Regions from separate parts of the Robertmurraya sp. FSL W8-0741 genome, predicted to be linked through region 3. Evidence: a T-box and tRNA genes for the amino acid it is inferred to sense, from the RefSeq annotation. Region 3 holds a T-box; the other regions hold tRNA genes.
The links. A T-box is a leader RNA that pairs with one kind of tRNA and senses whether it is charged. The one in region 3 lies ahead of pheS (phenylalanine--tRNA ligase subunit alpha), so its partner is inferred to be a tRNA-Phe.
Positions count from the first base shown of each region.

Region 1 (3,252 bases), 220 kb from region 3:
ACTTGTAATCAGTAGGTTGGGGGTTCGAGTCCTCTGGCCGGCACCATTTTAGATTTAGAGCCATTAGCTCAGTCGGTAGAGCAACGAGCAATTCATCTATGAATTTGCTGCGAGTTGTACCCATCGAGCTGCTGCTTGAGTTAACTTTCTGAGGTGGGGACATCGTAGATGCTTTTTATCTCAAAGTTGAAAATTTGATAGCAGCGCATATTTACTTCAGAGCCATTAGCTCAGTCGGTAGAGCATCTGACTTTTAATCAGAGGGTCGAAGGTTCGAGTCCTTCATGGCTCACCAAAGTTCTTACGATGTAGGGAAAAATATCTTTCTTTAATATACGTCAGTAAAAAGAACTTATGATTTTAACATGCGGGTGTGGCGGAATTGGCAGACGCACTAGACTTAGGATCTAGCGCCGCAAGGCGTGGGGGTTCGACTCCCTTCACCCGCACCAAGAAAAAATAATATATCTGCTTTTTTAATCGATTAATTTTGCGGAAGTAGTTCAGTGGTAGAACACCACCTTGCCAAGGTGGGGGTCGCGGGTTCGAATCCCGTCTTCCGCTCCATTTATTAGCCGGGGTGGCGGAACTGGCAGACGCACAGGACTTAAAATCCTGCGGTAGGTGACTACCGTACCGGTTCGATTCCGGTCCTCGGCATTAAAGTTTTTTCACAGTAGTGGAAATGACTGTTATATTGCGCCCGTAGCTCAATTGGATAGAGCGTTTGACTACGGATCAAAAGGTTAGGGGTTCGACTCCTCTCGGGCGCGCCATGTAACGGGAAGTAGCTCAGCTTGGTAGAGCACTTGGTTTGGGACCAAGGGGTCGCAGGTTCGAATCCTGTCTTCCCGACCACTATGCTATAATGATGGGGCCTTAGCTCAGCTGGGAGAGCGCCTGCCTTGCACGCAGGAGGTCAGCGGTTCGATCCCGCTAGGCTCCACCAATAATTATTCACACAACGAAATAAATTGAATATATTCATTCTTATAATGGCTCATAATAAAAGTGAGTATTTATCATATTATATTTGGCGGTGTAGCTCAGCTGGCTAGAGCGTACGGTTCATACCCGTAAGGTCGGGGGTTCGATCCCCTCCGCCGCTACCAATATTTTACCACAAAAGCTTTATTGGACCTTTAGCTCAGCTGGTTAGAGCAGACGGCTCATAACCGTCCGGTCGTAGGTTCGAGTCCTACAAGGTCCACCACTATTTTTTGCATAAGCAAAACAACCTATAATATTTCGGAGGAATACCCAAGTCTGGCTGAAGGGATCGGTCTTGAAAACCGACAGGCGGGTTAAACCGCGCGGGGGTTCGAATCCCTCTTCCTCCGCCATATCACCAATTTTACTATTAGCGCAGGGTGGAGCAACAAGCGTTACTTCACTGAGTAAACTGCGAGTTGTACCGATTGAAGTTCTTCCTCGAGTAAGCATACTGAAATCGGGACAGTCATTAAGCTATCTAGTAGCATGCGCTTATCTAGATATATACTATTAGCGCGGGGTGGAGCAGTCTGGTAGCTCGTCGGGCTCATAACCCGAAGGTCGCAGGTTCAAATCCTGCCTCCGCAATCGAGTAGTTTCAATAAAGTTGAAACTACTTTGGTCCGGTAGTTCAGTTGGTTAGAATGCCTGCCTGTCACGCAGGAGGTCGCGGGTTCGAGTCCCGTCCGGACCGCCATTTACTTACATATGATGGCTCAGTAGCTCAGTCGGTAGAGCACGATGAATAAGCGGCAAGGATAAGCATCCAGCGCACTCATCGAGCATCATCTTGAATCAACTTTCTGAGATGAGGGCGAAGGACATTCGGAAAATGTGTTATAGGAATTTAATATTATTACGGCTCAGTAGCTCAGTCGGTAGAGCAAAGGACTGAAAATCCTTGTGTCGGCGGTTCGATTCCGTCCTGAGCCATCAAAGTTTTTTTACGAAGCATAGTGTAGTAAAAAAACTTTCACTATGCGGGTGTAGTTTAATGGTAAAACCACAGCCACGAGCAAAGCTTCAATGATTTATCAACGAGTTGCCTCGACGATATGACATCCTGAAAAAGCAAGAAGAGTTAGAGGCATGAAAGAAGGCCAAAATAAGGGAAGATAAAATCTAGTATAATTCAATAAAAATGCGGGTGTAGTTTAATGGTAAAACCACAGCCTTCCAAGCTGTTGTCGTGGGTTCGATTCCCATCACCCGCTCCAAAATGGGCCTATAGCTCAGCTGGTTAGAGCGCACGCCTGATAAGCGTGAGGTCGATGGTTCAAGTCCATTTAGGCCCACCATCTTTGCTTTTTTAATTTATGGAAGCTAGAACGCATCGTATTCCGCGGTAGCTCAGTGGTAGAGCAATCGGCTGTTAACCGATCGGTCGTAGGTTCGAATCCTACCCGCGGAGCCATATGGAGAAGTACTCAAGTGGCTGAAGAGGCGCCCCTGCTAAGGGTGTAGGTCGGGTAACCGGCGCGAGGGTTCAAATCCCTCCTTCTCCGCCATTTCTGGCCCGTTGGTCAAGTGGTTAAGACACCGCCCTTTCACGGCGGTAACACGGGTTCGAATCCCGTACGGGTCATAAAAAAAGCTGTTGACATTAGGTCAGCAGTTTTTTTTATCGTACTATACTAATGATACGCTTTTTTTGGCTCTGAAATATTTATTGGGATTTAAAAATAGTTTTAAGGACAAAGCATATAAACTCCCGATTCTGACGAGAATCTAATAAGATTAGAGTAACGACATAACACTATCACTCGTACTTTAGATTAAGGGATAGAGAAGGGGATAAAAGGGCGCTAATGGTAAGATACATCTTCATCATTAGCGCCCTTCTTTCATCGGTTACCGAGCTCTTTTTTCATCCGTGCAATCATTAATAATTCAGCGGCGTCACGTTTATTTAAGCTGTTAAAAATCGTAATTAACTCTTTTGCTTCTGCCGTTAGATTCACTATTTCATTCGAATCTGTGTCGTTAGTGGATCCTGTATTTTTGGAGGGACTGATTGCTGGTTTACCATCCTGGATCACGATATTTCCACTATTAAACGTTGAATCCACTATGTATTCCTCTCCATCTAGCAGCCAATCTGCCGTTACTTCAAATTCCTTGGCAATAGCATAAATGGCTTTGGCGCCAGGTAAAGATTTCTTTTTCTCGCTTTCCCAGTCTCCGACATTTCCAGCGGACACACCAATTCTTTTTGCAAAAGCAGCCTGAGATAATCCATGTTTTTCTCTTAAAAATTTA
Region 1 is NZ_JBBOQG010000001.1:1,521,835-1,525,086, forward strand. Features, by position in the region: tRNA gene NST02_RS07305 (tRNA-Thr) at 1-46, shown strand, start outside; tRNA gene NST02_RS07310 (tRNA-Lys) at 220-295, shown strand; tRNA gene NST02_RS07315 (tRNA-Leu) at 368-452, shown strand; tRNA gene NST02_RS07320 (tRNA-Gly) at 493-567, shown strand; tRNA gene NST02_RS07325 (tRNA-Leu) at 575-660, shown strand; tRNA gene NST02_RS07330 (tRNA-Arg) at 700-776, shown strand; tRNA gene NST02_RS07335 (tRNA-Pro) at 782-858, shown strand; tRNA gene NST02_RS07340 (tRNA-Ala) at 874-949, shown strand; tRNA gene NST02_RS07345 (tRNA-Met) at 1,036-1,112, shown strand; tRNA gene NST02_RS07350 (tRNA-Ile) at 1,137-1,213, shown strand; tRNA gene NST02_RS07355 (tRNA-Ser) at 1,251-1,343, shown strand; tRNA gene NST02_RS07360 (tRNA-Met) at 1,508-1,581, shown strand; tRNA gene NST02_RS07365 (tRNA-Asp) at 1,614-1,690, shown strand; tRNA gene NST02_RS07370 (tRNA-Phe) at 1,854-1,926, shown strand; tRNA gene NST02_RS07375 (tRNA-Gly) at 2,137-2,210, shown strand; tRNA gene NST02_RS07380 (tRNA-Ile) at 2,215-2,291, shown strand; tRNA gene NST02_RS07385 (tRNA-Asn) at 2,333-2,407, shown strand; tRNA gene NST02_RS07390 (tRNA-Ser) at 2,411-2,501, shown strand; tRNA gene NST02_RS07395 (tRNA-Glu) at 2,507-2,578, shown strand; gene NST02_RS07400 (helix-turn-helix domain-containing protein) at 2,838-3,252, opposite strand, start outside.
Region 1: it encodes a tRNA-Phe, which carries the amino acid that the T-box ahead of pheS (phenylalanine--tRNA ligase subunit alpha) is inferred to sense. The anticodon was not compared.

Region 2 (3,252 bases), 2.4 Mb from region 3:
GATAAGTGCTGAAAGCATCTAAGCATGAAGCCCCCCTCAAGATGAGATTTCCCATAGCGCAAGCTAGTAAGAACCCTGAAAGATGATCAGGTTGATAGGTCAGAGGTGGAAGCATGGTGACATGTGGAGCTGACTGATACTAATCGTTCGAGGACTTAACCAAATAAAAGTGGAAAAAATCCGCTTGATAAGATTCTCTGTAATTTCTCTTCTTCATCCATTATCTAGTTTTGAAGGTACAAAGCGATTTTGTAATGCAATGATATCTATCAATCGTATTTTTCAGAGTCAAACTAAATTTTCTCTTGAAAAAATACTGTAAATCGGTATAATAGAATATGTCTTAATAAATAATTGGTCCGGTGATAATGGCGAGAAGGTCACACCCGTTCCCATACCGAACACGGAAGTTAAGCTTCTCAGCGCCGATGGTAGTTAGGGGCTGTCCCCTTGTGAGAGTAGGACGTTGCCGGGCGAATATTCTATATATATTTTTTATTCCGCGGTAGCTCAGTGGTAGAGCAACGAGCAAAGCATCCTGAATGTCCTGCGAGTTGTACTCATCGAGCTGCTACTTGAATCAACTTTCTGAGATGAGGACAATCGGGAAGCAATCAAGCTAGAGGAATGAGTTAATAATTTTCCGCGGTAGCTCAGTGGTAGAGCAATCGGCTGTTAACCGATCGGTCGTAGGTTCGAATCCTACCCGCGGAGCCATTAGGAGAGCTGTCCGAGTGGCCGAAGGAGCACGATTGGAAATCGTGTAGGCGGGCAAAACCTGTCTCAAGGGTTCAAATCCCTTGCTCTCCGCCATTATTATATCTGGCCCCTTGGTCAAGCGGTTAAGACACCGCCCTTTCACGGCGGTAACACGGGTTCGAATCCCGTAGGGGTCATTTAAAGTTGCACTTGTTGCAACAGTTCCGGAGGATTAGCTCAGCTGGGAGAGCACCTGCCTTACAAGCAGGGGGTCGGCGGTTCGATCCCGTCATCCTCCACCATTGTTTTTACAGTCATTAAGCTATCTAGTGGCATGTGCTTATCTAGATATATACTATTATCGCGGGGTGGAGCAGTCTGGTAGCTCGTCGGGCTCATAACCCGAAGGTCGCAGGTTCAAATCCTGCCTCCGCAATCGAGTAGTTTCAACAAAGTTGAAAACTACTTTGGTCCGGTAGTTCAGTTGGTTAGAATGCCTGCCTGTCACGCAGGAGGTCGCGGGTTCGAGTCCCGTCCGGACCGCCATTTACTTTTTACATATGTTGGCTCAGTAGCTCAGTCGGTAGAGCACGATGAATAAGCGGCAAGGATAAGCATCCAGCGCACTCATCGAGCATCATCTCGAATTAACTTTCTGAGATGAGGGCGAAGGACAATGACCAACTATATGTAGGACGAATATCATGATGGCTCAGTAGCTCAGTCGGTAGAGCAAAGGACTGAAAATCCTTGTGTCGGCGGTTCGATTCCGTCCTGAGCCACCATTTTTATATCAAAATATGTTATAATTTAATGAACTTTAATGTATAAAATATATATACCTTGGAGGGGTAGCGAAGTGGCTAAACGCGGCGGACTGTAAATCCGCTCCTTCGGGTTCGGCGGTTCGAATCCGTCCCCCTCCACCAACCTTTTCTCAATAGTGAAAATAAGGAACCACTACTTTTTGTAGTAAAAAGAAGCAAAATAGCTATTCATAATTTTCTTCTTAAAGAAACACTCTGAACATATATATAATATAGGGGTATAGTTTAAAGGTAGAACGAAGGTCTCCAAAACCTTTGGTGTGGGTTCGATTCCTACTACCCCTGCCAATTTTATAATGGCGGTCGTGGCGAAGTGGTTAACGCATCGGATTGTGGCTCCGACACTCGTGGGTTCGATTCCCATCGATCGCCCCATTTAAATTTGATTTATTAAACACTGCTTAATCAATGGGCTATAGCCAAGTGGTAAGGCAACGGACTTTGACTCCGTCATTCGTAGGTTCGAATCCTGCTAGCCCAGCCATTTGCGGAAGTAGTTCAGTGGTAGAACACCACCTTGCCAAGGTGGGGGTCGCGGGTTCGAATCCCGTCTTCCGCTCCAATTTAATATGGCGGCATAGCCAAGTGGTAAGGCCAAGGTCTGCAAAACCTTTATTCACCGGTTCGAATCCGGTTGCCGCCTCCATTTTTATAAAATAAAGATGCTAGTTTTGAACTAGCCGGGGTGGCGGAACTGGCAGACGCACAGGACTTAAAATCCTGCGGTAGGTGACTACCGTACCGGTTCGATTCCGGTCCTCGGCACCATTTAATCCAATACATACGATATTTAAAGATTTAATCTTTTGATTAAATCTTTTTTTGATCTAGAAAATGGCTATTGAAAAATTCATATTTCTCTGTTAAATTGTAAGATTATAATTTTAAATTTTTACAGAGAGAAGTGAATGGAATGGTTATTGGGGATATTTATAAAAATTTGCCGACGCTTGAAACAGAACGACTACTTCTTCGTAAAGTTACATTAGCAGATACGGCAGCGATGTTTTCATATGCGAGTAATGAAGACGTTGCAAAGTATGTAACCTGGGATGTACATAGAAGTATGTCTGATACCGAGAGATTTATTAACTTTGTCCTTAATCGATATAATAATGAGGACATTGCTCCGTGGGGAATAGAAGATAAAGAAACGGGTTCTTTTATCGGCACCGTTGATTTTGTTTCTTGGAGTACGAATCATCACAATGCAGAAATTGGCTATGTGATTGCACCAGAGTATTGGGGGAAAGGAATTACGACAGAAGCAGCAAGAGCAATCATTAGATTTGGCTTTGAACAGATGGAGCTCATGCGCATTCAAGCAAGATGCTTTGTTGAGAATATAGCGTCGCAAAGAGTGATGGAGAAGGCAGGAATGACTTTTGAAGGAATTAATAGAAAAAGCATGTATATAAAAGGGCAATATTGGGATTTAAAGGTATATGCCATTTTAAAGGAAGAGTTTGATTTGTTTTATTAATGGGGAGCTAGGTGATGAAGTGAGTTATCAGGATAATGATTTAATAATTAGACCAATTACAAATGATGATTTAAGTAGGTTGTGGGAATTAATCTATAAAGAGGATTCTCCCGAGTGGAAAAAATGGGATGCTCCGTACTATGAACATAAAAGTATTTCATATGAGGAATTTTTACGTCAGAAGGATGATTATGTCGATAATGAACGGCGTTGGGCGATTGAAGTGAAGGGATTGGTTATCGG
Region 2 is NZ_JBBOQG010000001.1:4,129,284-4,132,535, reverse strand. Features, by position in the region: rRNA gene NST02_RS20185 (23S ribosomal RNA) at 1-163, shown strand, start outside; rRNA gene rrf (5S ribosomal RNA) at 359-475, shown strand; tRNA gene NST02_RS20175 (tRNA-Asn) at 643-717, shown strand; tRNA gene NST02_RS20170 (tRNA-Ser) at 721-813, shown strand; tRNA gene NST02_RS20165 (tRNA-Glu) at 825-896, shown strand; tRNA gene NST02_RS20160 (tRNA-Val) at 926-1,001, shown strand; tRNA gene NST02_RS20155 (tRNA-Met) at 1,062-1,135, shown strand; tRNA gene NST02_RS20150 (tRNA-Asp) at 1,169-1,245, shown strand; tRNA gene NST02_RS20145 (tRNA-Phe) at 1,409-1,484, shown strand; tRNA gene NST02_RS20140 (tRNA-Tyr) at 1,545-1,628, shown strand; tRNA gene NST02_RS20135 (tRNA-Trp) at 1,741-1,814, shown strand; tRNA gene NST02_RS20130 (tRNA-His) at 1,826-1,901, shown strand; tRNA gene NST02_RS20125 (tRNA-Gln) at 1,936-2,010, shown strand; tRNA gene NST02_RS20120 (tRNA-Gly) at 2,014-2,088, shown strand; tRNA gene NST02_RS20115 (tRNA-Cys) at 2,098-2,172, shown strand; tRNA gene NST02_RS20110 (tRNA-Leu) at 2,206-2,294, shown strand; gene NST02_RS20105 (GNAT family N-acetyltransferase) at 2,440-3,009, shown strand; gene NST02_RS20100 (GNAT family N-acetyltransferase) at 3,029-3,252, shown strand, end outside.
Region 2: it encodes a tRNA-Phe, which carries the amino acid that the T-box ahead of pheS (phenylalanine--tRNA ligase subunit alpha) is inferred to sense. The anticodon was not compared.

Region 3 (3,252 bases):
TAACAAGGTGATCTTCCGTTAAAATTCTCTCCGCAGCATCAAGAGTCACAATTTTTTCACCGGCTTTTGCCCGACGTACAAGAATTTCTTTTGAACCGAAACGATCATAGTCAAAAGCGTGAAGTGGCTGACCATATTCAAGCAAAATATAATTCGTAATATCAACGACATTATTATGCGGACGAATACCTGCTGCCATTAATCTTCCCTGCATCCATAATGGAGATGGAGCAATTTTCACATTTTTTATGACTTTCGCTACATATAACGGATTATCTTCATTTGCCTCTACTTTAATAGAAATGTAATCAGTTGCCTTTTCCGCAATTGGTTTCACTGTTGGATTTGGGAGCTTCACTTCGCGGTTTAAAATAGCCGCTACTTCGTAAGCCACTCCAAGCATGCTTAAGCAGTCTCCACGATTTGCTGTTAAGCCAAGCTCCAAAATTTGATCATCCCGTTGTAATTTTTCTAAGGCATCTTCCCCCACCGTTACATCATTGGGAAAAACAAAGATTCCTTCAGAAAATTCCTTTGCGACTAACTTCCCATCTATTCCTAATTCAGATAGGGAACAGATCATACCGTTTGATTCTTCGCCACGAAGCTTTGCTTTTTTGATTTTAAAATTTCCGGGTAACACTGCTCCCACCGTAGCAACTGCTACCTTTTGTCCTTTATCCACGTTTGGTGCACCGCAAATAATTTGCACAGGGTTCTCTTCCCCAATGTCGACTAAGCACTTGTTTAACTTATCTGCATTTGGATGTTGTTCACGCTCAAGGACATGACCGATAACGACACCTTTCAATCCCTCATTCAGTACCTCGACACCTTCAACTTCAATCCCACTGCGCGTAATTTTTTCTGCTAGTTCATCAGGTGTAATTCCTGATAAATTTACATATTCCTGTAGCCATTTATATGAAACAAACATGTTATATCCTCCTTCTTATTCCTTGATCTAATAAATCGCTCAACCTTTGAAAACAATCCAAAAAGCGACAAAAATAACTTGATTTGCTAAGCAACTATTTACAGAAGAAAATTTATTATACTAGTTATAAAAATATCGCTTTTTGTATTAAGCGAACCATTTTAAATTAGTTGAGTTTGAATTGCTTTATGAAACGCGTATCATTCGTGTAGAAATGCCGTATATCATCGATGCCGTATTTCAACATCGCAATTCGTTCTACTCCCATCCCAAAAGCAAATCCTGAATACTTCTTCGAATCAAAGCCAGACATTTCAAGGACATTTGGATGAACCATCCCCGATCCTAATACTTCAATCCAGCCTGTTTGCTTACAAATATTACATCCGTGGCCACCGCATTTGAAGCAAGAAACATCAACCTCTACTGACGGCTCTGTGAACGGGAAAAAGCTTGGACGTAAACGAATTTCACGGTCTTCACCGAATAATTTTTTCGCAAATAATTCAAGTGTCCCTTTTAAATCGCTCATGCGAATATTTTCGTCAACGACAAGGCCTTCAATTTGCATGAATTGGTGAGAATGGGTCGCGTCGTCGCTATCGCGTCTGTATACTTTACCAGGACATATAATTTTTACTGGACCTTTTCCACCATGTTTCTCCATTGTTCTCGCTTGAACAGGAGATGTTTGCGTACGAAGTAATATTTCCTCTGTAATATAAAAGGAATCCTGTGCATCTCGAGCCGGATGACTTTTTGGAAGGTTTAGTGCCTCAAAATTGTAATAATCCTTTTCAACTTCTGGACCTTCTGCAACGGTATAGCCCATGCCAATAAATAAGTCTTCAATCTCTTCCACAATACGAGTAAGCGGGTGATGATTTCCTGTCTGAACAGGTCTTCCCGGAAGAGTTACATCGATTGTCTCCAATGCAAGCCTCGCTTCAACAGCAGCTGCTTCTAAAGCTTGCTGTTTTTCCTCTATTTTGGAAGAAATTAGGTCACGTACCTCATTTGCGAGTGCTCCCATTTTTGGGCGCTCTTCTGCAGAAAGCTTCCCCATTCCTTTTAATACTTCGGTTATTGGACCCTTTTTTCCTAAATAAGAAACGCGAATGTCGTTAAGTTTCTTTAAATCAGCTGCAGCATCAACTGCTTGCAATGCTTCCTCCTGAAGTTCCTTCAATCGTTCTTGCATGTTTAAATCCTCCTTAATTTTTCATAAATTTCCGTTTGTCTGTTCCCCATTGAAAAACAAAAAACCTCTATCCCTGAAGGGACGAGGTTTATGATCGCGGTACCACCCTAATTAGCCACATGTTATGGCTCACTTCATTACGATAACGGCTTTTTAGGCCGATGCATCTTTACACGAAAAATTCATTCTGAATTTTCATGGTCCCGATGCCAACTCAGGAGGTGAACTTCACTTACTTTACCTATAAAAATGCTTTCAGTCTAAGGCATTTTCTCCCTCAATAGTCGAGTAAGTTACTTTTCTCCGTCAAAGTTTTTCATTATGTAATAAGAACAGCGAAAAACAGCTCATTCATCGCCATACAAACTGGAGGGGTCCGTTCTTCCAAACACAATTCATAGTTGACTTATCGTAGAGAGGGAACCTGAAGTTTGCCCGGCTTTGGCAGCTTGCGCTAGACAATTCTCAATGGAGAATTATCGCATCTTATCCTTAAATTATATCGCTGTTAATTATAGTACATTAAAGAAAGGGATTCAAGCCTTCATATAATAGAGCAATATCCCTGCTGCAACTGCCACATTAAGGGATTCGCTTTTCCCAAAGAGTGGAATGTACAAATTCTTTGTTGTCTTCTGCAACAGATCAGGATCGACCCCACTTCCCTCGTTGCCAACGAGAAGGGCAAAGGATGGGGAAGGGCTTATTTCCGTATAAATTTGACCATTTTCTAAAGATGTGCCATATATAGGAATATTTTTAGCTAATAACTTTTCCATCCATTCTTTAAGTGCTCCTCTTACAACTGGTAAATGAAAATGACTTCCTTGGGCTGAACGAATAACCTTTGGGTTATAAATATCGACACTCCCATGCCCAACAATAATTCCATCCATCCCTGCTGCATCTGCTGTACGAATCATCGTTCCTAAATTCCCCGGATCCTGAACAGCATCAATTAGCAAAAACTGCTTCCCTTTAAGTTCTTCAACCTCTTTCTGTGCCTCACAAAGAGCCAAGACACCTTGGGGAGTTTCGGTATCACTCAGTTCTCGAAAGATTTCAGGTGTGACCGTCGTTAAGGAAATAGAACCATAATCCATATGTGGAGGGA
Region 3 is NZ_JBBOQG010000001.1:1,737,305-1,740,556, reverse strand. Features, by position in the region: gene pheT (phenylalanine--tRNA ligase subunit beta) at 1-937, opposite strand, end outside; gene pheS (phenylalanine--tRNA ligase subunit alpha) at 1,104-2,138, opposite strand; T-box leader at 2,213-2,457, opposite strand; gene NST02_RS08415 (TrmH family RNA methyltransferase) at 2,675-3,252, opposite strand, start outside.